3 regions of the Paenirhizobium cremeum genome follow, and region 1 is predicted to be linked to each of the others. Evidence: predicted binding sites of a transcription regulator. Region 1 holds the regulator's gene; each other region holds the start of a gene.

Region 1 (9,817 bases):
CGCAATGCTGCCCTGCAACTGGCGGAGGGCTCCGCACGGTTTTGGCAAGCCCTTCGGACGACTTTGGCGCGGGAAGAGACCCGTGGTCACGTCTTCCATTTCGTGCCGGTCTTTCTGGGCGCTGGCGCCGCCGTCTGGTTCAGCCTTGCGGAGCCGCCCGGCGCCATTGCCCTTGCCGTCCTTCTCGGTGTGCTTTCGGTTGCTGCATTGATCGCCCGCTATGGTCCTCCGTTGCCGGCCTATGGTTTGGGGGCAAGCGCGCTTTTCGTTGCCGGCATGGCGCTGGCAAACCTCGAAACGTGGCGGCAGGAAACCGTCATTCTCGATACGCCGGTGACAACAATCGTCGCCGGTGTCGTTGAACGACGGGAGGCCGGTTCCAGAAGCGAATGGCGCTACATCCTGCGGGTGACGGGGACGAAGGATCCCCAGATCCGCCGACCGCCGGAACGAGTCTCTCTTCTTGCACGAGGCAGGCACGCAGCCGCTCCCATCGGCGGCGGCCTGTCCGGCAGGGCGCGCCTTTCACCGCCATCCGGCCCGGCTTTGCCGGGCCTCAACGATTTTGCTTTCGCGAGCTATTTCGACGGAGTCGGCGCTGTCGGTTTCTTTCTCGGGCCACCGACATCGCTGCTGACGGCCGACGATGGCGGAGAATGGTGGCTGCGCCTCGACAGGGCACTTTTTTCGCTCCGCGACGATATCTCGACACGCATCCGCGACGTCGTACCGGGCGATGCCGGTGCGTTTGCCGCCTCCATCATCACCGGCGAGCGGCGTTCAATGTCCAAAGAAGCGACGGAGAGCCTGCGATTGTCGGGGCTTGCCCATATTACCGCGATCTCGGGTCTCAACATGGCGCTCGCTGCGGGGATCTTCTTCGTCGGGCTGCGCAAGCTCTTGAGCTTGCTTCCCGGGTTGTCCCAGTCCATGCCCATCAAAAAGCTTGCGGCCGGAGGTGCGCTTCTCGGCGCATTCGCTTATCTGCTGATCTCCGGCTATCAGGTCTCGGCGGTTCGCGCCTTCCTCATGACGGCGATCATGCTTGTCGCCGTTCTTTTCGACCGTCCCGCGATCAGCCTGAGAAACCTGGCACTGGCGGCGGTTGTGATCGTCGCGGTGACGCCCTCGGCGATCATGGGGCCGAGCTTCCAGATGTCCTTTGCCGCGACCGCCGCCCTGATCGCCGGTTACGCGGCATGGCGTGAGAAGCCGGCAAAGCGGTGGTTTCCCGAGTTCGCCTTTCCCGGCGCCGCGGCGTTGAAATGGAGTTGGAGCGTGATTGCCGGCACGCTCCTGACCTCGCTGATCGGAGGTCTGTCGACTGCTGTCTTCGCCATAGCCCATTTTCACCGTCTGGCGCCCCACAGCCTCGAGGCTAACCTTGCCGCCATGCCCCTGATTTCGCTGATCGTCATGCCGGCCGGGCTTGTGGCGATGCTGCTGATGCCGTTCGGGTTGGATGCCCCGTTTCTTGTGGTGATGGGTGTCGGCCTCGACTGGGTGCTGATGATCGCGAGGGAGGTCGCTGGATGGGGAGAGGGCATCGGTTTCCCGCAGCCGCCCGGATGGTTTCTGCCGGTGGCCTCCGCTGGCCTGCTTTTCCTGACGCTGCTGAGCAGTGTCTGGCGGCACATCGGCACGCTGCTGTTGATGGCGTCGGTATGGGGGCTTGTCGCCGTGCCCGGCGGGATGCCGCGGGCCGATCTTCTGGTCTCGGAGGATGGCCGGCTGGTCGGCCTTTTGCGTTCGCCGGCTTCAATCGCCACGAACCGACCGCGTCCGCCCTCTTTTGTCTTCGATCAGTGGCGCGCGGCCCGGCAATTTAAGGCGCACATCGCCCCGAACGCGATAGCCGCGCCCGCTCCGGAAAAGTCTCCCGGTCCCGACCGCAAGCAGCGAGCGCAGGCGGACCTCGACGCCGTGGCCGAACGCATGCGCAAAGCGCTGGCCGGCGCCGAAACCGGTCGTTTCGTCTGCGAGCCGAAGACATGGTGTGCGGCAAAGCTTGCAAACGGCTGGACCATCGCGACGGTCGAAGACGGTGCTCTTGCCGGCGAGGCCTGCGATATCGCCGACCTCGTGATTTCCGAGCGGCGGCTCGGATTTTCCGCCTGTCGCTCGGGAGCGGCCCTGATTGAGGCCGAAACCCTCAGGCGAACCGGTGCAGTGGAAATTCGCCTCGCTGACCGCATCAGTCGGCAAATGACGATCAATGCTTCTTTTGACGGACCGCCGCGTCCCTGGTCACAACATCGCTATTATGATTGGCGCAGCGGCACATTTCCGGCGGTGCGAACGTCACTCGGGATCAGCCATTTGGACGCAACGGCCAAGTTCGAAGCGGAAAAGACCCCGGTTTCCGGATCTGGACCGGCTGTCAGTGATAACGACGAATAAGGCCGACCAGTTTGCCCTGGACCTTCACGCGGTCGGGTCCGAAGATACGTGTCTCGTAGGCCGGATTGGCGGCTTCGAGGGCAATCGAGGCGCCGCGACGGCGGAAGCGCTTCAATGTCGCCTCCTCGTCATCGACCAGCGCAACGACGATGTCTCCAGGACTGGCCGTCGACGTATTGCGGATGATGACCGTGTCGCCGTCAAGAATGCCGGCTTCGATCATCGAATCGCCTTTTACCTCAAGCGCATAATGCTCGCCGGAACCGAGCATCTCCGCCGGAACGGTAATGTCATGCGTGTTGTTCTGGATCGCCGAGATCGGTACGCCGGCAGCGATGCGGCCCATGACGGGCACATTGACGGAATTGGTGTTTTCCGCTGCGGGTCTGGCGGCGGCCACCGGCGCCGGCTTTCCAAGGCTGCCCTCGATGACGCTCGGCGAAAAGCCACGGCGGGGTTGAAGGCTTGGCGTATAGGCTTCAGGAAGCTTAATGACTTCCAGCGCGCGGGCACGGTTGGGCAGGCGGCGAATAAAACCGCGTTCCTCGAGTGCGGTAATCAGCCGGTGAATACCGGACTTGGAGGCGAGATCGAGCGCATCCTTCATCTCATCGAAAGACGGAGGCACACCTGATTCCTTCATCCGCTCGTGAATGAAGAGAAGCAGTTCCTGTTGCTTGCGCGTCAGCATGTTGCGGTGCCCCGATGTATGAAACAAATCCAGAACAGACACTATATGTTCCATTTGTGTTCCGCAAGTACCTAAATTTCCGTGAAGGAGTAATCAATGATCGTCATTTTTCTCCAGGCAAACGCAAGGCGGACCCTCTGAGGTCGTGCCGGCTTGCCAATCTAGGGCAAAGCGCTAAAACCTGCGCTGGATGCAATGGCGAGCGAGGGGGCTCCGGAAATGTCCGATCATCAGGAAAGCCTGCGGGCGCTCGACCATGTAGTATTGCCGGTTGCGGGGCTCGAAGAGGCGCTTGCACGTCTGAATAGCCTGGGTTTCACGGTGGCGGCCGAGGCGCGCCATCCGTTCGGCACCGAGAACGCTTGCGTGTTTTTCTCGGACGACACCTATCTGGAGCCGCTGGCGGTGGCGAGCCGCGAGGAATGCGAGGCCGCTGCCCGGGAAGGCAATGTTTTCGTCGCGCGCGATCAGGCATTTCGTTTCCGCCGCGGGGAGGGTGGCTCGGCGATCGTCGTCAAAAGCGGTGATGCCGCGGCAGACCACGAAAGATATTGCGAGGAAGGCTTTTCCGCCGGTGACATGCTGTATTTCGAACGGCCGCTGAAGCTGTCGGACGGCGCTGAAACGATGGCCGGCTTTCGCCTGGCCTTCGCGGCCGATCTCCGCTCGCCGGATTTCTTCCTGTTCGCTTGTCAGCGCGTCAACGCCTTGCCGGCCGATCGCGGCGGTCTGGAGCGTCACGACAACGGTGTGCTCGGCATCGCCGCCATCGTCCTGGGCGAGGAGAATCCTTCGGATTTCCAGTACATCCTTGAAACCGTGTTCCGCCAACGCGAAATAGAGGCGCATTCGTTCGGCATCGGCCTGCAGTCGGCCAATGCACGCATCGAGGCGCTGACCCCTTCGGGATTGAGCGGCTACTACGGGATCTGTCCGAATCTGCGGGAAAGGGGTCTGATAATGGCCGCAATCGTCTTTAGGGTCGGCGATATGGGCGTGACAGAGCGGCTGCTCGCTGATAGGGGCATCGCATTCGTTCGCCATGGTGCGCGCCTCGTCGTGTCCCCGGTTGCGGGGCAGGGCGTTTCTTTTGTTTTCGAGGATATCGCATGAGCAATTCCACCAATTCCGAAGTCTTCGTGGGCGAGGGCGCTAATCGGGTGCTTTTTTCCAACAGTGCCCGCTTCGCCTTGATTGCCGGCCCCTGCCAGATGGAAAGCCGCGATCACGCCTTCATGATCGCCGGCGTGCTGAAGGAGCTTTGCGACAAGCTCGGCCTTGGTCTCGTCTACAAGTCGTCCTTCGACAAGGCGAACCGCACCTCTCTCTCCGGCAAGCGTGGTATCGGGCTTGAAAAGGCGCTGGATGTATTTGCCGACCTGAAGAAGGAATACGGCTTCCCCGTTATCACCGACATTCATACGGAGGAGCAGTGCGCAGAGGTCGCTCCGGTCGTCGACATGCTGCAGATCCCGGCCTTCCTGTGCCGCCAGACGGACCTGCTTGTCGCTGCGGCAAAGACCGGCCGCGTCATCAACGTCAAGAAGGGCCAGTTTCTCGCGCCCTGGGACATGAAGAATGTTCTTAACAAGATAACCACCAGCGGGAATCCTAATGTTCTGCTCTGCGAGCGTGGCGTTTCCTTCGGCTACAACACGCTGGTTTCCGATATGCGGGCGCTGCCGATCATGGCGGAAACCGGGGCTCCCGTCGTCTTCGACGCCACCCACTCGGTACAGCAGCCGGGCGGTCAGGGCGGATCGACCGGTGGCGACCGGCGTTTTGTCGAAACGCTGGCGCGCGCGGCGATTGCCGTCGGTATCGCCGGACTTTTCATCGAGACGCACGAGGACCCGGACAATGCGCCGTCCGATGGGCCGAACATGGTGAGGCTGGATGACATGCCGCGGCTTCTCGAAAAGCTCCTTGCTTTCGATGCGGTCGCGAAGAGCAACTGACGCTTTCCTGTTTGGCTGATAATGATGCGCCGGCTTCGAACGAGGCCGGCGCTCTGTTTTCCATCGCGGTCGGGCCTTTGTCCGGCAAGCGACTTTAGCAGATGCCGCGCCGGCCGCGATGTCACACGCTTGCCATTGTATTTTCCCTTGCTTCGATTAAGAGAAGGCCATCCTTTTCTCTCGACTAAGAGCCATCAGGGAGCCAACATGACCGCCATTACCGACATCATCGGCCGCGAAATTCTCGACAGCCGCGGCAATCCGACCGTAGAGGTCGACGTCTATCTCGAAGACGGCAGCATGGGCCGCGCGGCGGTTCCGTCGGGTGCTTCGACCGGCGCGCATGAGGCCGTCGAACTGCGCGACGGCGGCAGCCGTTACCTGGGCAAGGGTGTCGAGAAGGCGGTCGATGCCGTCAACACCGAAATCTTCGATGCGATCGGCGGTCTCGATGCCGAGAACCAGATCCAGCTCGACCGGATCATGATCGAACTCGACGGCACGCCGAACAAGTCGCGCCTTGGCGCCAACGCCATCCTCGGCGTCTCGCTCGCCGTCGCCAAGGCAGCAGCCGAATCCTCTGGCCTGCCGCTTTATCGCTATGTCGGCGGTCCGAACGCCCATGTTCTGCCGGTTCCGATGATGAACATCATCAACGGCGGCGCGCATGCCGACAACCCGATCGACTTTCAGGAGTTCATGATTATGCCGGTTGGCGCGGATAACATCCGTGATGCCGTCCGCATGGGTTCCGAGGTCTTCCACACTCTGAAGAAGGAACTGGCCGCCCAGGGTCACAACACCAATGTCGGTGACGAAGGCGGTTTTGCTCCGGGTCTCGAAAGTGCGCCCGCCGCGCTCGACTTCATCATGAAGTCGATCGAAAAGGCCGGTTATCGTCCGGGCGAGGACATGTTCCTTGCGCTCGATTGCGCCTCCACCGAATTCTTCAAGGACGGTAAGTACGTTCTGGAAGGTGAAGGCCGCACCCTCGAGCCGGAAGCCATGGCCGACTACCTCGCCGAGCTTGCCGCCAAGTATCCGATCATCTCGATCGAAGACGGCATGGCTGAAGATGATTGGGCCGGCTGGAAGGCCCTGACCGACAAGATCGGCTCCAAGGTTCAGTTGGTCGGCGACGACCTGTTCGTTACCAACTCGGCCCGCCTGCGCGACGGCATCAAGATGGGTGTTGCCAACTCCATCCTCGTCAAGGTCAACCAGATCGGCTCGCTCTCCGAAACCCTCGACGCCGTCGAGACCGCTCACAAGGCCCGCTATACCGCCGTCATGTCGCATCGTTCGGGCGAGACCGAGGATTCGACGATTGCCGACCTCGCCGTCGCCACCAACTGCGGCCAGATCAAGACCGGTTCGCTGGCCCGTTCCGACCGGCTCGCAAAGTACAACCAGCTGATCCGTATCGAGGAAGGCCTGGGCCCGCAGGCCCGTTATGCCGGCACCTCCATCCTGCGCGGCTGATCGTCCGATCCGACCATTGCAGCCCGTGCCCCGAAAGGGGTGCGGGCTTTTTCGTTGGCGCCTTCTTTCGGTCAACGAACGGTTAAGTTCTGCTCGGTAATTTGAGCAGACGGTTTTGCGTTTCAGGGCATCGTGGGTATGTGGACCAGGCATCACAAGAAGAGAAAACTCGGACGTCTTGTTCTTCCCGCTGTCACTGTCGCCTTTCTCTCCTATTTCGGCTATCATTCCATCCATGGAGGCTTTGGTCTGCGTGCGGCCCAGGAATTCGAGCGTCAGCGTGTGGAGCGCAGCGCCGAGCTTGCCGAACTTGTCTCGCAGCGCAAGCGTCTTGAAAGGCAGGTGGAGCTGATGAGCGACGGCTCTCTTGAGCGCGACATGCTCGATGAGAAGGCGCGCTATCAGCTCAACATGTCTCGGCCGGACGAAATCGTCATTTTCAACAAGGCTCTTTGATTAACTGAAATCTGGTTAATCGAAAAATTCATAAAAAATTCATATGCTTGCATTGAATGCGAGCCATGCAATTCTGGCATTGCGGTTGGGCCCTTTCTTGCTTATTCTGCCGCCAACCAAATTGACCATAACGCACGGGAGGGATGAATGGCGCCGCGCAAATCCGCGACTGCTACCAGCCGCAAGGCCACGGCCAAGCCTGCCAAGAAGGATTTCACCGAAGGGGCGATTGCCGAATTCGACCGCGAGACGGAACTTAAGGCCTATCGCGAAATGCTTCTGATCCGCCGCTTCGAGGAAAAGGCCGGCCAGCTCTATGGCATGGGTTTCATCGGCGGGTTCTGTCACCTTTACATCGGCCAGGAAGCTGTCGTCGTCGGCATGCAGATGGCGCTCAAGGATGGCGACCAGGTCATTACCGGCTATCGCGATCACGGCCATATGCTGGCCTGCGGCATGAGCGCCCGCGGTGTCATGGCCGAGTTGACCGGTCGTCGTGGCGGTCTCTCCAAGGGCAAGGGCGGCTCGATGCACATGTTCTCCAAGGAGAAGAACTTCTACGGAGGCCACGGCATTGTTGGCGCCCAGGTATCGCTTGGCACCGGTCTCGCTTTTGCCAATCGCTACCGTGACAATGGTCTCGTGTCCGTTGCCTATTTCGGCGATGGCGCCGCCAACCAGGGGCAGGTCTACGAAAGCTTCAACATGGCTGAGCTCTGGAAGCTGCCGGTGATCTACGTGATCGAGAACAACCGCTACGCCATGGGGACCTCGGTTTCCCGCGCGTCCGCCCAGACAAATTTCTCTCAGCGCGGCGTGTCCTTCAATATTCCCGGCATTCAGGTCGATGGCATGGATGTTCGCGCCGTGCGCGCTGCAGGTGAGCAGGCTGCCGAATACTGCCGTTCCGGCAAGGGCCCGGTCATCCTTGAAATGTTGACCTATCGCTACCGCGGCCACTCCATGTCCGACCCGGCCAAGTATCGCTCCAAGGATGAAGTGCAGAAGATGCGATCCGAGCACGACCCGATCGAGCAGGTCCGCAATCGCCTGCTGGAAAAGGGCTGGGCAAGCGAAGAAGAGCTGAAGCAGATCGACAAGGATGTTCGCGACATCGTCGCCGACAGCGCCGATTTCGCCCAGGCCGATCCAGAGCCGGATGCATCCGAGCTCTACACCGATATCCTGTTGTAAGTTGGGGGAGGGTAAGCCCATGCCAATCGATATTCTCATGCCCGCCCTTTCTCCGACCATGGAAGAGGGTACTCTCTCCAAGTGGGTCAAGAAGGAAGGCGATGCCGTGAAGTCCGGCGATGTGATCGCCGAAATTGAAACCGACAAGGCCACCATGGAAGTGGAGGCGGTCGACGAGGGTGTGCTCGGCAAGCTTCTGGTTGCCGCCGGCACGGAAAACGTCAAGGTCAACACGCCGATCGCGGTTCTGTTGCAGGAAGGCGAGACCGCATCCGACATCGGGACCGAAAAGCCGGCCGCTCTGCCGAAGGCGGACGCTGCTCCGGCTCCCGCCGCTGTCGAAGCCGAAAAGCCGGCTGCTTCCGCGTCAGTTCCGGCTGCGCCCGTTGCAACCGTCGCCGCCGATCCGGATATCCCGGCCGGCACCGAAATGGTGACGATGACCGTTCGTGAAGCGCTTCGCGAAGCCATGGCCGAGGAAATGCGCGCCAATCCGGACGTCTTTGTCATGGGTGAGGAAGTCGCCGAGTATCAGGGCGCCTACAAGATCACGCAGGGCCTTCTGCAGGAATTCGGTCCGAAGCGCGTGGTTGACACCCCGATCACCGAGCACGGCTTTGCCGGCGTCGGCGTCGGTGCTGCCATGGCGGGCCTTCGCCCGATCGTTGAGTTCATGACCTTCAACTTCGCCATGCAGGCGATCGACCAGATCATCAACTCCGCCGCCAAGACGCTCTACATGTCCGGCGGTCAGATGGGTGCGCCGATTGTCTTCCGCGGCCCGAACGGCGCTGCGGCCCGCGTCGCGGCCCAGCACAGCCAGGACTATGCGGCCTGGTACAGCCACATTCCCGGTCTCAAGGTCATCCAGCCCTACACGGCTGCCGATGCCAAGGGTCTGCTGAAGGCTGCTATCCGCGATCCGAACCCGGTGATCTTCCTCGAAAACGAAATCCTCTACGGTCATTCCTTCGAAGTGCCGAAGCTCGATGATTTCGTCCTGCCGATCGGCAAGGCGCGTATCCACAAGGCCGGTACCGACGCGACCGTCGTGTCTTGGGGTATCGGCATGACCTATGCCACCAAGGCCGTCGAGGAACTGTCCAAGGAAGGCATCGACGTCGAGCTGATCGACCTTCGCACCATCCGTCCGATGGACATTCCGACCGTTCTCGAATCCGTCAGGAAGACTGGCCGTCTCGTCACCGTCGAGGAGGGCTATCCGCAGTCGTCGGTCGGCACCGAAATCGCCACCCGCGTCATGCAGCAGGCCTTCGACTACCTCGATGCGCCGATCCTGACGATTGCCGGCAAGGACGTGCCGATGCCTTACGCGGCCAACCTCGAAAAGCTGGCGCTGCCGAATGTCGGCGAAGTCGTCCAGGCGGTGAAAACCGTCTGCTACAAGTAACGGGAGGGTAGTAACATGCCGATCAACATCACGATGCCGGCACTCTCCCCGACCATGGAAGAGGGCAATCTCGCCAAGTGGCTCGTCAAGGAAGGCGACCAGATCAAGTCTGGCGATGTGATTGCCGAGATCGAGACCGACAAGGCGACCATGGAAGTGGAAGCCGTTGACGAGGGCACGCTTGCGAAGATCCTCGTTCCGGCCGGAACCGAAGGCGTTAAGGTC
Region 2 (9,817 bases), 460 kb from region 1:
TGCTGCCGAACCCGGAGATCGAGAACAGGTTGACGATCTCGCCGCTGTCGCGCAGCGGCTTCAGCGCCTCCTCGATGCGGCGCATCTGGTCCTGCATGTAATCGAGGCTGACGCCCTGCGGCGCCGTCACCCGCAGCGTCACCGTCGAACGGTCCTCGCGCGGCGTGAGTTCGTTGGTAATCATGGAGAATGCGCCGAAGGCGGCGAGGGAAAAGACCACGGCCACCACGAATACCACCACCGGCGTGTTGAGGCAGGCGCGCAGGGCACGCCGGTAAAAGGTGGAGAAAGCATCGCCGAAGCGCCCGAGCAGTCCCCCGTGGTGCTCGACCGCATGCGCGGTCAACATGCGGGAAGCAAGCATCGGGCAAAGCGTCAACGCCACGATGGCCGAAAGCGCCACCGAGAAGGCGAGAACGAAACCGAATTCCCGGAACAGCCCTCCGACCTGTCCAGGCAGGAAGGAAAGCGGCACGAAAACGGCCGCAAGCGTCGCCGTCGTGGCGATGACGGCGAAGAACACTTCTCGCGTGCCGAGTACGGCCGCTGCCCGCGGTCCGAGACCCTGCGCCCGCCGCCTGACGATGTTTTCCAGAACCACGATCGCATCGTCGACCACCAGGCCGGTCGCCAGAACGATCGCCAGCAGGGTCAGAATATTGATAGAGAAGCCGACCAGATAGACCGCCGCCAGCGTGCCGATCAGCGATACCGGCATGGTGATCGCCGGAATGAGGGTCGCCCGCCAGTCGCGCAGGAAGAGATAGATGATGCCGATGACGATCACCGCGGCAAGCGCCAGCGCATTCACCACTTCATCGATGGAGCCGCGGATGAACACGGCATCGTCGCTTGTGATGCGGATCTGCGTCCCATCGGGCAATTCCTTTTGCATCGCCGCGACCGCGGTCTTGATTCCGTTCGAGATGCTGAGCGTGTTCGATTTCGCCTGACGGATGACGCCAAGCCCGATGCCGGCCTTGCCGTTCGAACGCAGCGCCGTGCTGCGCAGGTCCGGTCCAAACGTGATCGTCGCGACGTCCCCGAGCCGCACCTTGTCCTGAACGATCAGGTTCGCGAAGTCCTGCGGCGTCCTGAGGTCCGCCGTCGCGCGCACCACGATATCCTGGGTCGAACTGGTGATGGAACCGGCGGGAACATCGAAGGCGATATCGGAAAGTGCCGTCGCCAGCGACGCGATGGTCAGCCCCCGGCTCGCGAGCGCCGACTGGTCGACGTCCACCCGGAAGATCTTCTCCTGTTCGCCGTAAAGCTCGATGTCGGCGACGCCCTCGACCGAGGCCAGCCGGTCGGAAATCTCGTTATCGACCAGAAGCGTCAAATCCTCGATGTTCATCCGGTCGGAGGTGACGGCAAGCCGCATGATCGGATCGGAATCGGAGTCAGCCTTGACGATACGCGGCTCGTCGGCGTCGTCGGGCAGGCTGTAGCTGACGCGGGCAATGGCGTCCCGCACGTCGCTGGCCGCCACATTGAGGTCCGTCGTATCGGTGAATTCCAGCGTCACGCGGCTGTTGCCGAACGAAGAGGACGACGAGAGCGCCTTGAGCCCCGCGACGCGCGCCACGGCACCCTCTATGACGGTCGTCACTTGCTGGTCGACCGTCTGGGGCGATGCACCGTCGAACGTCGTGCGGACCGTGATGACGGGCCGGTCGACATCGGGCAGTTCGCGCACTTCGACGCCGGAGAAGGCCGCAAGGCCCGCAACCACCATGAGCGCATTGACGACCGCCGCGAAGATCGGCCTGCGGATGAAAAGTGCCGTGAATCCGGCCTGCACGTCCGGCGCGGCCTTGGGCTCCTTGGCCCCGGCAGTCTCTTCTTCCGGCGCGTTCGTCATATCGCTCATCGGCTGGCCACCGGTTTTTCGCCGTTCGCCGGTTGCGGCGCCTCGGCATTGTCACCCATGATCTGCACGGCCCTCCCGGCCCGGACACGCTGGACGCCTTCGGTTACGACGCGATCTCCTTCGGCAAGCGCAGCTTCCACCAGCAAGGCATCCGGATTGCGCTGCACGATCCTCACCGGAACGCGCTCCGCCTTGCCTTCAAGGATGCGCCACACGAAGGAGCCCTCGCTGTCCCACTGGACGGAAAGCGGATCGACGGCGGGATAGCGCTCCCCTTCGAAAGTCATCGTGACGGTAAAGGCCATGCCGGCCCTCAGGTCGTCGTTGTCGTTGCCGATACGCGCACGCACCCGGAGCGTGCGGCTCGCTTCGTCGATCCGGTTGTCGACGGCCTCCACGCTGCCGTCGTAGAGATTTCCAGGGCGGGCCACCGCCGTGGCATTCACCGGTTGCCCCACCTTGATGATCGGCGCGAAACGTTCCGGCACCCAGAAATCCACCAGCAGTTCGGAACGGTCGTCGACTGTCGCAATCGCCGTCGAGGTGGTGACGTTGTCACCCGGATTGACGGTCACGATCCCCGCGATGCCATCGATCGGTGCCACGATGTCGCGGCGCTTCAGTTCAAGTTCGGCGGAGGCGAGCGCAAGCTTCGCCGTCTCAAGCGCGATCTCCGCATCAAAGGCTTCGATACGGGAAACGCTGGATTTGAGATTGGTGTAGAGCTGCGACTTTTCCGTTGCGCTTTTCAGCGCCACCTGCGCCTGGTCGCGGGCAATGCGCTGTTCCTCGTTCTCCAGTCGCGCGATCACCTGCCCCTTGGCGACCTTGTCGCCGGACTTGATGTTGATCTCGAGAAGCGTGCCCGCCACCTGCGGCATCACCGTTACGGACTGGATGGCATCGCCGGTGCCGATGGCGGAAAGGCGGTCGTTCACCAGCCCGAGCTTCACATTCTGTACGACCACCGATGGCGCAGCATTGCCGTTTCGGCCGCCGCCCTGCCCCTGGCCTTTGCCGGAGGCGCTTTGCGGCGTCTCGCTACTCGGTCCGATCATGGCGATCACCGAATGCGGAACGCCTGCCCGCGCAAGGAGTGCTGTTGCGCCGGGTACGAACCATAACCATCCCAAAAGACAAAGCACGATCGCCACAACACTGAGCAGCAATTGCTTCCAAAATGCCATCGGGTACTCCAGTCTCGATGCCGGCAGCCTGCCCATGGCACGGCTGCCGTAAGATCGCCGCGGATATTGCGCCGGCTTGCGCGGCAATATTCCGTTCCCGGACCGCTTCGGCAAGTCACGAAACCGTACATTACCAAATTGTCATCCGGCGCGGATCAATCTCTTGCTTGACAAATGCTGCAACGCAACAAACCTTCTGGCAACGGCAACTCCGCTCGCCGTTTTTTCAATATGTTCCATTCTTGTAAATCGGGTAGCCAACAATGCTGACGCTGGATGAATTTCTCGCCCGCATACCGAAAATGGAATTGCATCTGCACCTTGAGGGCTCGATCCGTCCCCGGACCGCCGTCGAGCTTGCCGCCCGAAACGGCGTGACGCTGCCGCCCTTCAAGAAGGTCGAGGAACTCTACCACTACGACAATCTCAAGGACTTCCTGGCGATCTATACGGCTGTGTCCGACAGCGTGGTCTCGGCGGACGACTACCGTCGCATCACCTATGAGATGCTCGAAAGCTGCGCCGCCCACAACGCGCGCTACGTCGAGTTCTTCTTCTCCCCGCAGGTGCATTTCCCCCATGGGGTCAGTTTCGACACCCAGATGGACGGCATTCTCTCCGGCATCGCCGACGCCGAGAAGGATTTCGGCATCCTCAGCGTCTGCGCGCCGGGCATCAACCGCGAACTCGGCCCCGAAGCAGGCGAAGAATTTCTCGACATGATCCTCGCGCGCCGCGATGAAAAGCTCGTCGGCATCGGCCTCGATTTCAACGAAGCCCCCTTCCCGCCGGAGCCCTACGCCGCCCTGTTCGAACGTGCCCGCGCGGCAGGCCTGAGGGTCACCGCCCACGCCGGCGAGACGGGGCCTGCGGATTTCATCCGCGGATCGCTAGACGCGCTGAAGGTCCGCCGCATCGACCACGGCTATCACGTGGTCAACGATCCGGAACTCATGGGTCGCTGCCGCGACGAAGGCATCCTTTTCACCGTCTGCCCCTCGACCAGTGCCATCACCTCACCCTGGCATGACCTGACGAGCCCGGATCACGCCATCCGCAGGATGAAGGAGTCCGGCCTGAAGGTCATGCTGAACAGCGACGATCCGCCGATGTTCTTCACCGATCTCGGTGAGGAATACCGCAAGGCCGCCCATTTCCTGGGCTTTTCTCCCGCCGATATCCGCGCGACCGTAATGAACGCCATCGACGGAAGCTGGCTGGACGAACGGACGAAGAAACGCTGGAAAGGCGAGTGGAGCCTGGAGATTGACGCGCTGATGGCGGATCTCCAGTAGGCCGGATCACGAAGGTTTTCCCTGCGGATCATGGTGATGTCGGAATGAAAGGAGAACATCTTGACTCGCCTTTCCATCCCGAATCACTACATTGAGCCGCATGAGTAACGGTTTCGACGACATTCCCTTCTTCGATGAAGAGCCCGCACCGCGCAAGCCGGCAACCGGCGCGACCTCCGGTTCGGAGCCGGCGTCGGGCGGCCTCGGCATTGCGGCGCGCGCCATGGCCGCCCGCGATCAGGCCCGCGGCCCGGATTATCTCGCCGGCCTCAATCCGGAGCAGCGCGAGGCGGTCGAGACCACCGATGGCTCGGTTCTGGTGCTTGCCGGCGCCGGCACCGGCAAGACCCGCGTGCTCACCACCCGCATCGCCCATATCCTTGCGACCGGCCGTGCCTTTCCCTCGCAGATCCTCGCCGTGACCTTCACCAACAAGGCAGCGCGCGAGATGAAGGAACGCATCGGCATGCTGGTCGGCGGCGCGGTCGAAGGCATGCCCTGGCTCGGGACCTTCCACTCGATCGGCGTCAAGCTGTTGCGCCGCCATGCGGAGCTTGTCGGCCTCACCTCCGATTTCACCATCCTCGACACCGACGATGTTGTGCGCCTCATCAAGCAGTTGATCCAGGCCGAAGGACTGGACGACAAGCGCTGGCCGGCCAAGCAGTTCGCCGCCATGATCGACGGCTGGAAAAACAAGGGGCTGGACCCATCGCAGATCCCGGAAGGCGACGCCCGCGCTTTCGCCAACGGCAAGGGCCGCGAACTCTACGCAGCCTACCAGAACCGGCTGAAATCGTTGAACGCCTGCGATTTCGGCGACCTTCTGCTACACCCGATCCGCATGTTCCGGGCAAACCCCGATGTCCTGAAGGACTATCACCAGAAATTCCGCTACATCCTCGTTGACGAGTATCAGGACACCAATACCGCGCAGTATATGTGGCTGCGCCTGCTCGCGCAGCGCCCGCAGGGCATTCCGCAGAACGTTTGCTGTGTCGGCGATGATGACCAGTCGATCTACGGCTGGCGTGGTGCCGAAGTGGACAACATCCTGCGCTTCGAGAAGGATTTCCCCGGCGCCAAGGTCATCAAGCTTGAACGCAACTACCGCTCGACGGAGCACATCCTCGGCGCGGCCGGCCACCTGATCGCCCACAACGAGGGCCGCCTCGGCAAGACACTCTTCACCGACCGGCGGGAGCCAGACGATGAAAAGGTCGTCGTCCATGCCGCTTGGGACAGCGAAGAGGAAGCCCGCGCCGTCGGCGAGGAGATCGAACGGCTGCAGCGCGGCGATGCCGATGGCAGGAAGCACAATCTGAACGACATGGCGATCCTGGTGCGCGCCTCCTTCCAGATGCGCGAGTTCGAAGACCGCTTCGTCACTCTCGGCCTGAACTACCGTGTCGTCGGGGGTCCGCGCTTCTACGAGCGCCTCGAAATCCGCGACGCCATGGCCTATTTCCGGCTGGTCTGCCAGCCTGCCGACGATCTTGCCTTCGAGCGTATCGTCAATACGCCGAAGCGTGGCCTTGGCGATACGACCGTGCGCGCGCTGCATGATTATGCCCGCGCCCGCGACATTCCCATGCTTGCCGCCGCAGCCGACATCGTCGAAACCGACGAACTGAAGCCGAAGGCCCGCAAGGCGCTGTTCGACGTGATTCAAATGTTCAGGAGATGGCAGGAACTGCTTGAAACGACTCCACATACCGAGCTTGCCGAGCAGATCCTCGAGGAGTCCGGCTATACCGACATGTGGAAGAACGACAAGTCGGCGGATGCGCCCGGTCGCCTCGAAAACCTGAAGGAACTCGTGCGCTCGATGGAGGCCTTCGAATCGATGCGCGGCTTCCTCGAACATGTTTCGCTGGTCATGGATGCCGAGCAGAACGAGGACATGGACGCGGTCTCGATCATGACGCTGCATTCGGCCAAGGGTCTGGAATTCGACACCGTCTTCCTGCCCGGCTGGGAGGAAGGCCTCTTCCCCCACCAGCGGGCACTCGACGAAGGCGGACGCGCCGGCCTCGAGGAGGAACGCCGCCTCGCCTATGTCGGCATCACCCGCGCCAAGCGCCGCTGCCACATCTGGTTCGTATCGAACCGGCGTATCCACGGCCTATGGCAATCGACCATGCCGTCGCGCTTCCTCGACGAACTGCCGGTCACCCATGTCGAGGTCGCCCAGACCGAACAGTCCTATGGCGGCTATGGTCGCGGCGGCTACGGCCAGTCGCGCTTCGACAAGGCCGATCCCTTCGCCAATTCCTATTCCACGCCGGGCTGGAAGCGTGCTCAGCAGAACAAGAGCGAAGCCACCCGCGACAACTGGGGCAGCCGCTCCGGCCACGCCGTCGAACGCATCGGTTACGGTGAAAGCGGCCCCCGCGCCCGCACCATCGAGGGCGAACTGGTGGCGAAATCGGTGGCCGACACGCCATCGAAATTCGCCGTCGGAGACCGGGTGTTCCATATCAAGTTCGGCAACGGCAACGTGGCGGCGATAGAAGGCAACAAGCTGACGATCAATTTCGACCGCGCCGGCGAAAAGCGCGTGCTGGACGGCTTCGTGGAGCCCGTGTCCTAATCCCGGATCGTCAGCTTGTGCTGACGGACCACACCCTTGACGACGTCCATGACCGCCCGGACGCGCGGATCGTGCTTGAGCCGTTCGGAGGTGAGCAGCCAAATCTCCAGAGCCGGTGGCAGGTCGGGCCGAAAGCACCACACGAGGTCCGGACAGGCGGCCGCGACGAAGTCGGAGTAGAAGCCGACGCCCAGGCCGGAACGCACGCTCTGAAAATAGGCGGGCACTGAATTCTGTCGCAGGATGATGGCGGCGGCCGGGAAATTCGCATGGCTCCACTGGAAGGCCGGGCGTGAGCCTGCATCGCCGGTGAAGCCGACCAGCGAATGATTGGCCAGTTCCTCCTCGCTGCTCGGAACACCGCGCGTTTCTGCGTAGCGCTGCGAGCAATAAAGGCTCCAGCGATCAACCGCGAGCCGACGGCCGAAAAGGCCCGGCGCGTCCAAAGTCTGCGCCGCCCGCAGGCAGACATCGGCCTCCCCCAGGGACAGATCGCGGATCACCCGCGTCGTGTCGGCCTCCAGCCGGATGAGCGGGTATTTCTCCTGCAGCTGACGAGTGATCTCTGGCAACAGGATCTCGGCCAGCGGCTCGGCTGTGCTGAAACGGACGATGCCCTGGATACCGCGTCCAAGCGCGTCGGCAGACACCGAAAACTGATCGAGGGCTGCCCTGACGGCTGACGCCGAGGCCAGGAGCTGCCGCCCCTCATCGGTGATCACGTAGCCGGTGCGCAACTTGTCGAAAAGCCGGATGCCGAGGGCCCCTTCCAGCGCCGCGATCCGCCTGGAGACTGTGCTCTGGCTGACCGAGAGCTTCCGGGATGCCCGAAGCGTCGAGCCCGTTTCGCTGACGGCGAGAAAGTGCTGCAGATCATCGACGTCGAAGCGTGGCGCCATGGCTATGCAAATCCGGTGAACGCAACCGCAGGAACGGTGTTTGAACCTGAAGCAACCGCATTTTACACGGCTGAAGCGCGACGGGAAGAACCCCGCGGCATCAACCAGCACCAAAGATTGCGAGGAACACCATGTCTGAGCTCATCAGGCCGGATACCCAGATTCTAAACCACTTCAACCGGGAGACCTTCGTCTTCACCCATCCCTATGACGATCAGCCCGAAAGCCGGATGGACGTCATCCTTGGCGAGGGCGGCTCTGGCGGCGGAAACGCCATCGCCCACATTCACCCCGAAACGGACGAGATTTTCACGGTCCGGTATGGCCGCCTCTCCGTCACGCTGGACGGCGTCGAGCATTTCGTCGAGGCGGGTCAGACGATCACCGTGCCGATGGGCGTCAGCCACTTCTTCCGCAATGCCTATGCGGGCGAAACCCGGGCGACCGTCGTCTTCTCGAACCCGCAACAACACCAGCGGTTCTTCCTGAATCTGGCGAAATGGACCCGAGACCGGCCCGACTATTTCGGCCCAAACGGCGAGGTGAAGCTGCTGGTGATCGCTCTGTGCCTGCACCGCTATCGCGACCACCTCTACATCGCGGGAAAGCCGGTGTGGTTGCAGAAAATTCTGTTCGCGGCGTTGGCGCAGGTCGCCCTGCTCGCCGGATATCGCCTGTCCGTGGAACCGAGAAACGCGTCAGGCCATCGAAAGTCGGAAGGCAAGGTGGCCGGAAAACGGGGCGTGGCCGCCTGAGGCGCTCAGCCCCGGGCCTCTTCCCCACGATGCAGCCACATCAGTTCAGCCTGCACGGCGGCCTGGAAATCCATGATTTCGGCGCGCATTTCCTCTTCGGGGCATCCAAGGGCAAGCAGTTCGTCGCCAAGCGAGCGGCAGACGGTGCGCCAGTATTTCACCGCGTGGTGTCCGTTGAGGCGATCGAGCTCGACGGCGGATCGACGAATCAGATCCCGTCGACCGGCCAGCGGAAAGAAGGCAATGGAAGGGGCAGTCTGGCCGTTGGCGGCGAAATCACTCATACGAAGCATCCTTACGTTACGATATGTGTGTAAGGTCCACATGGTTAACGTTCGGTTTCGCCCTCAGATTTCATGGGTTCGGCAGATCTCCCCGGACATTCGCGTCCGGAGAGACCGGCTCCTCGTGAGACGCCAAGCGGTTCAGGGCAAGGTATAGGCGATGACGTAGTCGCCCGGCTTGGTGCCGACCGAGCCGTGGCCGCCGGCCACCATCACGACATACTGCTTGCCATCGTCCAGCGCATAGGTCATCGGCGTCGCCTGCCCACCGGCCGGCAGCCTTGCCTTCCAGAGCTCCCGTCCGGTGGTCAGATCGTAGGCCCGCAGGTAGTTGTCGACCACTGCTCCGAGGAACGCGACGCCGCCCTTGGTGATTATCGGCCCGCCGATACCTGGAACGCCAACCTTGAAGGGCAAGGGCAGCGCCGCCATGTCCATCACCGTGCCGTTTCTGTGCTTGTAGGCGATCTGGCCGGTTCGCAGATCGACGCCGGCGACATAGCCCCACGGCGGCGCCTGGCACGGAATGCCGAGCGGCGACAGGAACGGCCCCATGTAAACGCCATAGGGCGCGCCGTCATTGCGGTTGAGGCCCTGCTCCGAGCCCTTCTCGTCCTGCCCGCGCGGCGGGACCTCGGCGCGCGGCACCAGCCGCGAGGTGAAGGCGAGATAGGTCGGCATGCCGAACATCACCTGACGCTCCGGATCGACGGCAACCGAACCCCAGTTGAAAGTGCCGAAATTGCCGGGATACACCAGGGTGCCTTGCAGCGACGGCGGCGTGTATTGCCCCTCGTATTTCAGCTTGTGAAAGGCGATCCGGCACGCCATCTGGTCGATCAGCGTGACGCCCCACATGTTCTTCTCTTCCAGCTTTGGAGGCCGGAACGTCAGAGCCGAAAGCGGCTGTGTCGGCGCGGTGAAGTCGCCT
Region 3 (9,817 bases), 1.6 Mb from region 1:
GTCCGTGCCGGACGAGCTGTTGGAGGCCGCGCGCATCGACGGTGCCGGGCCGATCAAGTTCTTCTTCGACGTGCTGGTGCCGCTCTCGCGCACGATGATCGCAGCGGTTTTCATCATCATGTTCGTCTATGGCTGGAACCAATATCTCTGGCCGCTGCTGATGACGACGGACGAAAGCTTCTACACCCTGATGCGCGGCATCAAGCAGATCCTGCAGGTCTGGGTCGGCTCGCAGATCCCCGACTACAACGAGGCTTTCGCCATGGCCGTGCTCGCCATGCTGCCGCCCGTCATCGTCGTGGTGATCTTCCAGAGCTGGTTCATCAAGGGCCTGACGGAAACCGACAAGTAGGAAAGGTTGAGCCCATGGCTTCCATTCATATCGACCAGGTCTCGAAGATCTACGACGGCGGGGTTCGCGCCGTCAAAAGCATCGACATCGATATCGCCGATGGCGAATTCATCGTGCTCGTCGGTCCGTCCGGCTGTGGCAAGTCCACGCTCTTGCGCATGGTCGCCGGGCTGGAGACCATTTCGGAGGGCACGGTCAGCATCGACGACCGCATCGTCAACCAGATCGAGCCCGCCGACCGCGACATCGCCATGGTGTTCCAGAATTACGCGCTCTATCCGCACATGACGGTCTACGACAACCTCGCCTACGGCCTGAAGAACCGCAAGACGCCGAAGGCGGAAATCGAGGCGCGTGTGGCGGAAGCTGCCCGTATGCTGGAGATCGAGCCCTATCTGAAACGCAAGCCGCGGGCACTTTCGGGCGGCCAGCGCCAGCGCGTTGCGATGGGCAGGGCCATCGTGCGGAAGCCCGCGGTCTTCCTGTTCGATGAGCCCCTTTCCAATCTCGATGCCAAGCTGCGTGTCACTATGCGCGGCGAAATCCGCAAGCTGCAGCGCCGTCTCGGCACGACCGCGATCTACGTGACCCACGACCAGCTCGAAGCGATGACGCTTGCCGACCGGCTGGTGGTGCTGAATGGCGGTGCGATCGAGCAGATCGGTACGCCGCTCGAGGTCTATCATCGCCCGGCCTCCACCTTCGTTGCGAGCTTCATCGGCTCTCCCGCGATGAACCTTGTGCAGGGGATGGTGGAAGGCGGGAAACTCTCCGTCGGAGATGCGGCGATCTCATTTCCGGGCGGCCTGCCGGTTGAAGGCGAGGTGACTGTCGGCGTCCGGGGGGAGGATCTGATGCCTGCCGCCGCAGACGAACCGTCCCTGCCGTTCAAGGTCGATTATGTCGAGGAACTCGGCGCCCATCGCCTCGTCCACGGTCTTGTCGGCGGCCAGCCACTGACTGCCGTTATTGCGCTCGGCACGGAAATTCCGGCGCAGATGCGTCTCGCGGTCATGCCGCAGCGGCTGCATTTCTTCGATCGCGCCAACGGCCGGCGGATCGCGGCTTCATCGGCGGAGGTGCCGCAGGTCGGAGAGGCAAATCCGGTGATGGAAGCGTCTCCGGCATGATCGTCTCCACCGTTTGCAGCCTCGCCGCCTCGATCCGGGGCGGCGAATTCCTGCAATTTTAGCGATCCCGCGAACGATAATATAACCGCTCTTTGGTAGCGTTCCCGCGAAATTCACAAGTGGATGGGAACGGAAATGCCTTTGAAGCTCCTGATTGCCGGCATGGCCGGCGTGCTGATGACCATGCCGCGCCCGCGCCGTTTCGGCGATGTCCCGCCGGTCGTCTCGGCCAATAGCGGCCATCTCGCTTTGAAGCCCGCGCCGATCAATCCCGAATGGATCATTCGGGGAACGCCGATCGCCCGCGTCGGCGATCATTCCACCAGCGCGGACGAAGCAAGTTCGACGGCCGTGTGGGATTGCACGGCGGGGGAATTCCGCTGGTATTTCGGCTGGGACGAAACCGTGGTGATCCAGGAGGGCGAGGTGCACGTCACCGCGGAAGACGGCACGGAGCGCATCCTGCGGGCAGGCGATATCGCCTATTTCCGCGGCGGCACCTGGGCAACCTGGCGCGTGGACGAATACGTGCGCAAGATCGCCTTCCTGCGCAAACCCTTTCCCGAGCCGCTGGCAATCCTCTATCGTATCCGCAACGCGCTGCGTTCCCCGACCGCAAAAAGCGTGCTCGGCTGATCCGCCTATCAGCAAAATTGAAGACCGCGGGACGTTGCCTTTGGCCTTGAGGAAGCCTAAATCTCCAAGGCTTTCAACAGGGGCAGGGTCATGGCGAAGATTCTCAATGTCGCGGTCCAGATGGACCACGTCTCCACCATCAATATTGCGGGGGACTCCACTTTCGCAATGAGCCTGGAGGCGCAGGCCCGCGGCTATCGGCTTTTTCACTATACGCCGAACCAGCTCAGCATGCGCGACGGCCGCATCTTCGCCACCGTCCAGCCGATGCAGTTGCGTGACGTGAAGGGCGACCATTTCACGCTCGGCGAGGCCGAACAGGTCGATCTCTCGACCATGGATGTAGTGCTGCTCAGGCAGGACCCGCCTTTCGACATGGCCTATATCACCTCGACCCATCTGCTCGAACGCATTCATCCGAAGACGCTGGTCGTGAACGATCCGGCCTGGGTGCGCAATTCGCCGGAGAAGATCTTCGTCACCGAATTTGCTGATCTCATGCCGAAGACGCTGATTACCCGCGATGCAGGCGAGATCGCCCGCTTCCGCGAGGAGATGGGCGATATCATCCTCAAGCCGCTTTACGGCAATGGCGGCGCCGGCGTTTTCCATTCCGCTCGCGACGATCGCAACTTCTCGTCGCTGATCGAGATGTTCCACCAGATGTTCCGTGAGCCCTTCATTGCCCAGGCCTATCTGCCGGCGGTGCGCAAGGGCGACAAGCGCATCATTCTGGTCGACGGCGAACCCGTCGGCGCCATCAACCGCGTGCCGGCCGAACACGACAGCCGTTCGAACATGCATGTCGGCGGTCGGGCCGAGGCAACCGAACTCACGGCACGCGAGAAGGAAATCTGCACCCGCATTGGGCCCGCGCTGAGGGAGCGTGGCTTCCTGCTGGTCGGCATCGATGTCATCGGCGATTACATGACCGAGATCAACGTGACGTCGCCCACCGGCATTCGCGAAGTGAAGAGATTCGGTGGCGCCGATATTGCAGCGCTCCTGTGGGACGCCATCGAAAAGAAGCGCGCCTGACCGCGCTCCGGATCGCAGCCGTGTGCGATCCGGTTTTGTTCGCCAAATGCAACCGGCGACAACCTGTTTCCGACTTTAACGCGAATTTGTTCCGTTAATGTTCTTGTTTTTGCATTGCGATCGTGCAAGATTGCAATCGGCAGCCCGCGCAAGATGTAGTTGCGCAGATGGCCAGCAGAGGGGCGAGCAGGGGAACGGGCGATGGTGGCGCGTGTCAGTACGGTTGCATTTCAGGGCATAGAGGGCGTTCCGGTCGATGTTCAGGTGATGGTCGCGCCGGGCAAGATCGGCATGCAGATCGTCGGCCTGCCGGACAAGGCGGTGGCCGAAAGCCGGGAACGGGTACAGGCAGCGCTTCATGCCTCGGGACTGGCGCTACCGCCGAAGCGGGTGACGGTCAATCTCGCTCCCGCTGATCTTCCCAAGGAAGGCTCGCATTTCGACCTGCCGATCGCGCTTGGCTTGATGGCCGCACTTGGCGCCATTCCCGCCGATGCGCTTTCCGGTTATGTCGTCATCGGCGAACTCAATCTCGATGGGACGATTGCCGCCGTGGCCGGCGCCCTTCCCGCCGCAATCGGGGCGAACGGCATGGGCAAGGGCCTGATCTGCCCGGCCGAAAGCGGCGCCGAGGCTGCCTGGGCGGGGTCGGACATCGATATCCTGGCACCCCGCAGCCTGATTGCGCTTGCCAACCATTTTCGAGGCACCCAGGTTCTGTCCCGGCCGCAACCGGCGATACGGGCGCCCGCCGCCAATCTGCCTGACCTCGCCGATATCAAGGGACAGGAGAGCGCCAAGCGGGCGCTGGAAGTCGCTGCCGCCGGTGGCCATAATCTGTTGATGGTCGGGCCTCCCGGCTCCGGCAAGTCGATGCTGGCGGCCCGCCTGCCGTCCATCCTGCCGCCGCTTTCCGCCGCCGAATTGCTGGATGTCTCCATGGTGCATTCCGTCGCCGGCCAGCTCTCGGGCGGCAAGCTTTCCGACCGGCGGCCGTTCCGCACGCCGCATCATTCCGCCACCATGGCAGCTCTTGTCGGGGGCGGTCTGCGGGCACGGCCGGGCGAAGCCTCGCTCGCGCATCACGGCGTACTTTTCCTCGATGAGTTCCCGGAGTTTTCGCCGCAGGTGCTGGATGCGCTGCGCCAGCCCCTGGAAACGGGCGAATGCATCATCGCGCGGGCCAATCACCGGGTCTCCTATCCTGCCGATTTCCAGCTTGTGGCGGCAATGAACCCCTGTCGCTGCGGCATGGCGGGAGAGCCGGGACACACCTGCGCCCGCGGCCCGCGTTGCCTCACCGATTATCAGGGACGGATCTCCGGCCCCCTGATGGATCGCATCGATATCCGCATCGATGTGCCGGCCGTTTCGGCCACCGACCTCATCAAGCCGATGGCGGCCGAGCGAAGCGAAGATGTCGCCCGTCGCGTTGCCGCTGCCCGCGAACGGCAACGGGAGCGTTTTGCGACGGCCGGTATCGCGGGCGTGGCGACCAACGCCCGTTGCTCGACGGCGATGATCGAAAAGTTTGCGGAACTGGACGCCGGCGGCACACAACTCCTGAGGGATGCGGCGGAGAAATTCAGGTTTTCAGCCCGAGCCTATCATCGGGTGCTGAAGGTTGCGCGAACGCTTGCGGATCTCGACGGAGCGGCGATGCTCGGGCGCATCCATCTCGCCGAGGCGATTTCCTATAGAATCCCGTCGGAACGGCTCTCTGCCGCCGCGTGAAGCTGGGCCGGATGAATCCGGAAGGCGAAAGGGGCGCCATGTCGCGCCCCTTGATGCGGTGCAGAGCCGGACGGCTGTTATTCGCCGAGGCCGGCGAAAAGGGCCGTCGACAGATAACGCTCGGCAAAGGACGGGATGATGACGACGATGGTCTTGCCGGCATTTTCCTCGCGGCTGCCGACCTTGATCGCCGCCGTTAGCGCGGCACCGGAGGAGATACCGACGGGTACACCCTCAAGCCGTGCCACGAGCCGCGCGGTTTCGAAAGCTTCATCATTGGTGACGGTGACGATTTCGTCATAGATCGCGGTGTCGAGGATTTTCGGAGCGAAACCGGCGCCAATGCCCTGGATCTTGTGGGGGCCGGGATTGCCGCCGGAGAGCACGGGACTGTCGGCCGGCTCGACGGCGACAACCTTGATCGAAGGTTTTTTCGCTTTCAGCACCTGGCCGGCCCCGGTGATGGTGCCGCCCGTGCCGATACCGGCAACGAAGATGTCGACCTTGCCATCCGTGTCGTTCCAGATTTCCTCGGCGGTCGTCTTGCGATGGATTTCCGGATTGGCAGGGTTTTCGAACTGCTGGGGAATGATGGCGTCCGGCAGCGTCGCGGCCAGTTCCTCGGCCTTGGCGATTGCCCCCTTCATGCCCTTCGGCCCCTCGGTCAGGACCAGTTCCGCGCCGAACAGCGCCAGCATCTTGCGGCGCTCGATCGACATGGTTTCCGGCATGGTCAGGATCAGCTTGTAACCCTTTGCCGCGGCGGCAAAGGCGAGTGCGATACCTGTGTTGCCGGAGGTCGGCTCGATGAGGGTGGTCTTTCCGGGCGCAATCTTGCCCTGAGCCTCGAGGCTTTCGATCATGGCGACGCCGATACGATCTTTCACCGAGGCGATCGGATTGAAGAACTCGAGCTTTGCCAGAAGATTGGCCTTCACTCCCTTCTCCTTCGCGAGCTTGTCGAGGCGCACGATCGGCGTGTCTCCGATGGTCTCGGTGATCGAGTTGTAGACGCGGCCGCGGCCCGGCTTCTTGGCTTCCGACATGATCTTGCTCCCTGGAAATGCCCTTTGTCGGAAATCACAATAGGATCAAAACCGACCGCTCGCCAGAAGCCTTCATCCGCTTGGCGCCGATAGTCTGGAAAAAACGCTGCGACCCGATGCCTCGATTGCGAAAGTCATTCCAGCCTATGCGCGGGTGGCGATATAGGCGGCGGTACCGGCCAGAACGCTGGCCGCCGAGCGGTTCAGGGCCTTGAGGGCTGCCGGCTTTTTCAGAAGCGACCGGGCCTGCGAGGCGAGCAGGATGTAAGGCACCAGAACCGCCATCAGCACCGCGAAAGTAATGCTCACAAGCAGCGCGTAATCCTGCGCGCCGATCTTGTCGAGAGGAAGCAATGTCGGCACCAGCGCGACGTAGAAGAGCATGGTCTTGGGGTTTCCGAGCGTTAGTAGAAAACCGGAGAGGAACGACAGGCCGGCATGGGTCGAGCGCTGCGCCTCGATGTCTTGTGGAAGCAGTCCGGCTGTCCAGAGTTTCCAGGCGATGTGGCAGAGATAAAGCGCGCCGAGATATTTGATGATGAGAAACGGCGTGGTGAAGGTCTGCGCCACCAGGGCGAGACCGAGGACGACCGCGGTCAGGTAGCAGAGGTCGCCAAGGATGAGGCCGAGCCCCATGAAAAATGTCGAACGGAAACCGGAGCCGAGGGCCCGCGCGACGATCGCCGTCATGCCCGGTCCGGGAATGGCGGCGGCGATGAAGAGTGCGCCGCTATAGGCGATAAGGGTGGCGGGTGTCATGGTTTCCTCCTCGTGGAAGCCGGGTTCCAATGACCAGGACTGGGCCGCGAATCCGGTTGCCGGGATTGCTCCGGTCTTCGGTGACGCCCTATCGTTCCTCGCGCGAACTTGCAATGGTGACAGGATTGCGCTTGCGGCGGGCGTTCTGGCCCGCATAGGCTTGCGGCGCCCGCCTTTGTCCGACATTTCCAATTGGATTTCCGATGCCTTCTCCGCCTGCCATCCTCGCATTTGCCCTGATCTGCCTTGGCATGGTGCTCACGCCCGGGCCGAACATGATCTATCTGGTGTCGCGATCCATCTGCCAGGGGCCGGTCGCCGGCCTCGTTTCGCTTGGCGGCGTGGCGCTCGGCTTCGTCTTCTACATGCTGATGTCGGCGCTCGGCATCACCGTCCTCATCATGGCCGTGCCTTTCGCCTATGATGTTCTGAAATTCGCAGGTGCTGCCTATCTGCTGTGGATGGCATGGCAGGCGCTCAAGCCGGGCGGGCGCTCGCCCTTTCAGGTGCGCGACCTGCCGAAGGATAGCCCCCGCAAACTCTTCGCCATGGGCCTTGTGACGAACCTTCTCAATCCGAAGGCCGCCGTTCTCTATCTCTCACTGCTGCCGCAGTTCGTCGATCCCGCCAAGGGCAGCGTTCTTCTGCAGTCGGTGGTGCTGGGGAGCACGCAGATCGCCATCAGCGTCACGGTCAATTCCATGATTGCGCTGATGGCGGGATCCATTGCCATCTTCCTTGCGGGCCGTCCCTTCTGGATGGTCGTTCAACGCTGGTTGATGGGCACGGTGCTGGCGGCGCTCGCCTTGCGGATGGCCACGGAAGCGCAGCGCTAGAGCATTTCCAGCAAGAGCGAGGTCGCTTTTGCGTTCGGAGAATGCGTTAAAACAAAAAGATAGGGCAATTCCTGCAAAAGCGGAAACCGGTTTTGCCTCCGGAAATGCCCTGAAGGCTTAGAAGACCGGGCGCATGAAGCTGCGGTCGTAGCTCAGGATGCAGCGTGTCTCCTCGGCATAGGCGAAGGCAGCCTTGCACTCTTCGTCTTCGGCCATGCGGGTTCTGTAGACTTCATATTCGGCAAGTGAGGGGAAGCTGAACAGCGCAAGCGCGATGTTGTTTGCCCCCTCGGATGGCAGGAAATAGCCGTGATGGGTGCCGCCGAGCCGGTTGACGAGAGGGATCCAGAGCTTCGCATAGTGTTCGAATTCGGCAAGCTTGTAGGGATCGATGACATAGCGAAGGCTGCAGGTGATCATGCACGGTTTTCCTTTGTGCGGGGTGGGTTGAGAAACGGCGGCGCCCAGTTGAGCGTGGCGGCGATGGCGGCAAGCAGGATGCCGGCAGCACCCGCTGCCTGCGTTGCGGTCAGCACGTGGCCGAAGGCGAAGATATCCACGAGCACGGCGACGACCGGATAGAGAAACGATAGCGTGCCGGTCAGCGCGACCGGAAGCCGCTGGATGGCGCTGTAGAGCAGGGCATACATCAGACCGGTATGCACGAAGCCGAGCGTGGCGAGTATCGACCATGTCGCCGGCGTGGAAGGCAACGATGTCCAGTCCGCCAGCGGGGCGAGCATGATGGCTCCGGTCGCCACCTGAACCAGCGCGATCAACTGCGGTGGGGTGCCCTTGAGCTGGCGGGCGGCGAGTGCAGCAAGCGCATAGCAGAAGGCGGCGGTCAGCGAGAGCAGGATGCCGAGAATATATCCGAACGACCCCGCGGCCGTTCCGATCTGAACGCCACCCATCGTCATCGCCACCGTTCCGGCAAAGGCGACGACCAGCCAGAAGACCTTGCCGCGCGAAATCGTCTCTCCGAGAAACACGACGCCCAGGCCGACCAGCAGGAAGGGCTGGACGTTGTAGACGATCGTGGCGACGGAAATGGAGGCAAGGGGATAGGCGGAAAAGAGAGCCAGCCAGTTCAGGACCAGCGCCACGCCACCCGCAATCGCCAGCATCAGCCGTCGTCGGTCGAATGCATCGAGGCGCAGATGGCCACCAAACCGGCAGATCAGGAGCAGCGCCGGAAGACCGAACAGACAGCGCCAGAAGACGACGTTGACGGGCGGCTCGCCCGACATCACCACGAACCATCCGATGGTTCCCGACATCGCCATGGCGGCGGTCATTTCCCATATTCCCCGTCGTGACGCGTCAGCCATTGTTCTCTCCGTTGTTGTGGCTGCATTCTATTACGGTCTTCCGGGATATTGCTGGTCTTCGATTAGGTTGATAGTCTTTCTCGGGTATTTTTCTTAGGAGAATAGTCCGTGGAGGCTTATCTTTCTCTGGATGCTGCGGATCGCAGGATCGTCGAGGCACTGGCCGAGGATGCGCGCATCTCGCTGAAGGAACTTGCAGTGAAAGCGGGCCTTTCGTCGCCCAGTTGTTCGGAGCGATTGCGCCGGCTCGAGGAGCGGGGCGTGCTGACCGGTTACAGCGCGGATGTGGAGTTGGAGGCGCTTGGCTATCCCCTGCAGGCGATTGTCCGGGTACGCCCGCTGCCTGGTATGCTGCATATCGTCGAGCGGATCATTCAGGAGACGCCCGAGATCACAGAATGCGACAAGGTGACGGGCGACGACTGCTTCATCTGCCGCATGGCCGTGCGCAGCATGACCGATCTGGACCGCATCCTCGAACGCGTGGTGGAGCGGGCGCAGACGAATACGTCTATGATAAAGTCGACGCCGGTGAAGCGACGCCTGCCGCCGCCGGTCGCTTAAGCGGATTTCAGAACTCCGCCATGGGGGAAATGCAGGTCGGCCCGCTCGGAAAAAGCTCGTCCGGCGCACGCATCATGAAGACCTGCGTTCCGGTGTCCGCGACGGCCTCTGATTTCCAGGAAAGGCGATCCCGCGTGATGAATGCCTCGACGGAAACAGGTGCGATACCAAGACCGGCGACGATCTCGGCAAGCGGCGGAATACGGGGGCCGGCGACGTCGAGAAGCTGGAATGCTCCATCTTCCGCCAGCCGCCACACAATGACGGCCTCCTCGTCGGCGAGCAGGGAGAGCTTGATATCTTCGATCAGATGACAGTTCAGCAGGAACATCAGTCGCTGGTCGGCAACGGCAAAGCGGCTGGAAACCGGCATGCGGCCGGCGAGTAGCTT

Evidence for each region. Region 1 encodes LexA, which represses DNA repair genes until DNA is damaged. Its sites were predicted from a motif close to TGTTCNNNNTGTGTTCNG; they were not measured.
Region 2: a site for LexA is predicted at 4,396-4,413, ahead of ACLBKR_RS10270 (UvrD-helicase domain-containing protein). Genes of this name have one in related genera too.
Region 3: a site for LexA is predicted at 3,244-3,261, ahead of ACLBKR_RS20135 (YifB family Mg chelatase-like AAA ATPase). Genes of this name have one in related genera too.

What each region holds. Positions count from the first base shown of each region.
Region 1 is NZ_CP180217.1:1,592,516-1,602,332, forward strand. Features, by position in the region: gene ACLBKR_RS08055 (ComEC/Rec2 family competence protein) at 64-2,400, shown strand; gene lexA (transcriptional repressor LexA) at 2,381-3,091, opposite strand; gene ACLBKR_RS08065 (VOC family protein) at 3,311-4,204, shown strand; gene kdsA (3-deoxy-8-phosphooctulonate synthase) at 4,201-5,049, shown strand; gene eno (phosphopyruvate hydratase) at 5,257-6,531, shown strand; gene ACLBKR_RS08080 (FtsB family cell division protein) at 6,670-6,987, shown strand; gene pdhA (pyruvate dehydrogenase (acetyl-transferring) E1 component subunit alpha) at 7,135-8,181, shown strand; gene ACLBKR_RS08090 (pyruvate dehydrogenase complex E1 component subunit beta) at 8,201-9,592, shown strand; gene ACLBKR_RS08095 (pyruvate dehydrogenase complex dihydrolipoamide acetyltransferase) at 9,608-9,817, shown strand, end outside.
Region 2 is NZ_CP180217.1:2,049,695-2,059,511, forward strand. Features, by position in the region: gene ACLBKR_RS10255 (efflux RND transporter permease subunit) at 1-1,873, opposite strand, end outside; gene ACLBKR_RS10260 (efflux RND transporter periplasmic adaptor subunit) at 1,870-3,060, opposite strand; gene add (adenosine deaminase) at 3,324-4,355, shown strand; gene ACLBKR_RS10270 (UvrD-helicase domain-containing protein) at 4,456-6,948, shown strand; gene ACLBKR_RS10275 (LysR family transcriptional regulator) at 6,945-7,847, opposite strand; gene ACLBKR_RS10280 (cupin domain-containing protein) at 7,979-8,602, shown strand; gene ACLBKR_RS10285 (DUF6074 family protein) at 8,608-8,886, opposite strand; gene ACLBKR_RS10290 (glucose/quinate/shikimate family membrane-bound PQQ-dependent dehydrogenase) at 9,028-9,817, opposite strand, start outside.
Region 3 is NZ_CP180217.1:4,159,957-4,169,773, forward strand. Features, by position in the region: gene ugpE (sn-glycerol-3-phosphate ABC transporter permease UgpE) at 1-352, shown strand, start outside; gene ACLBKR_RS20120 (sn-glycerol-3-phosphate import ATP-binding protein UgpC) at 367-1,482, shown strand; gene ACLBKR_RS20125 (cupin domain-containing protein) at 1,645-2,118, shown strand; gene gshB (glutathione synthase) at 2,209-3,156, shown strand; gene ACLBKR_RS20135 (YifB family Mg chelatase-like AAA ATPase) at 3,358-4,890, shown strand; gene cysK (cysteine synthase A) at 4,968-5,936, opposite strand; gene ACLBKR_RS20145 (LysE family translocator) at 6,081-6,695, opposite strand; gene ACLBKR_RS20150 (LysE family translocator) at 6,899-7,531, shown strand; gene ACLBKR_RS20155 (NIPSNAP family protein) at 7,649-7,951, opposite strand; gene ACLBKR_RS20160 (DMT family transporter) at 7,948-8,862, opposite strand; gene ACLBKR_RS20165 (Lrp/AsnC family transcriptional regulator) at 8,971-9,426, shown strand; gene ACLBKR_RS20170 (GNAT family N-acetyltransferase) at 9,434-9,817, opposite strand, start outside.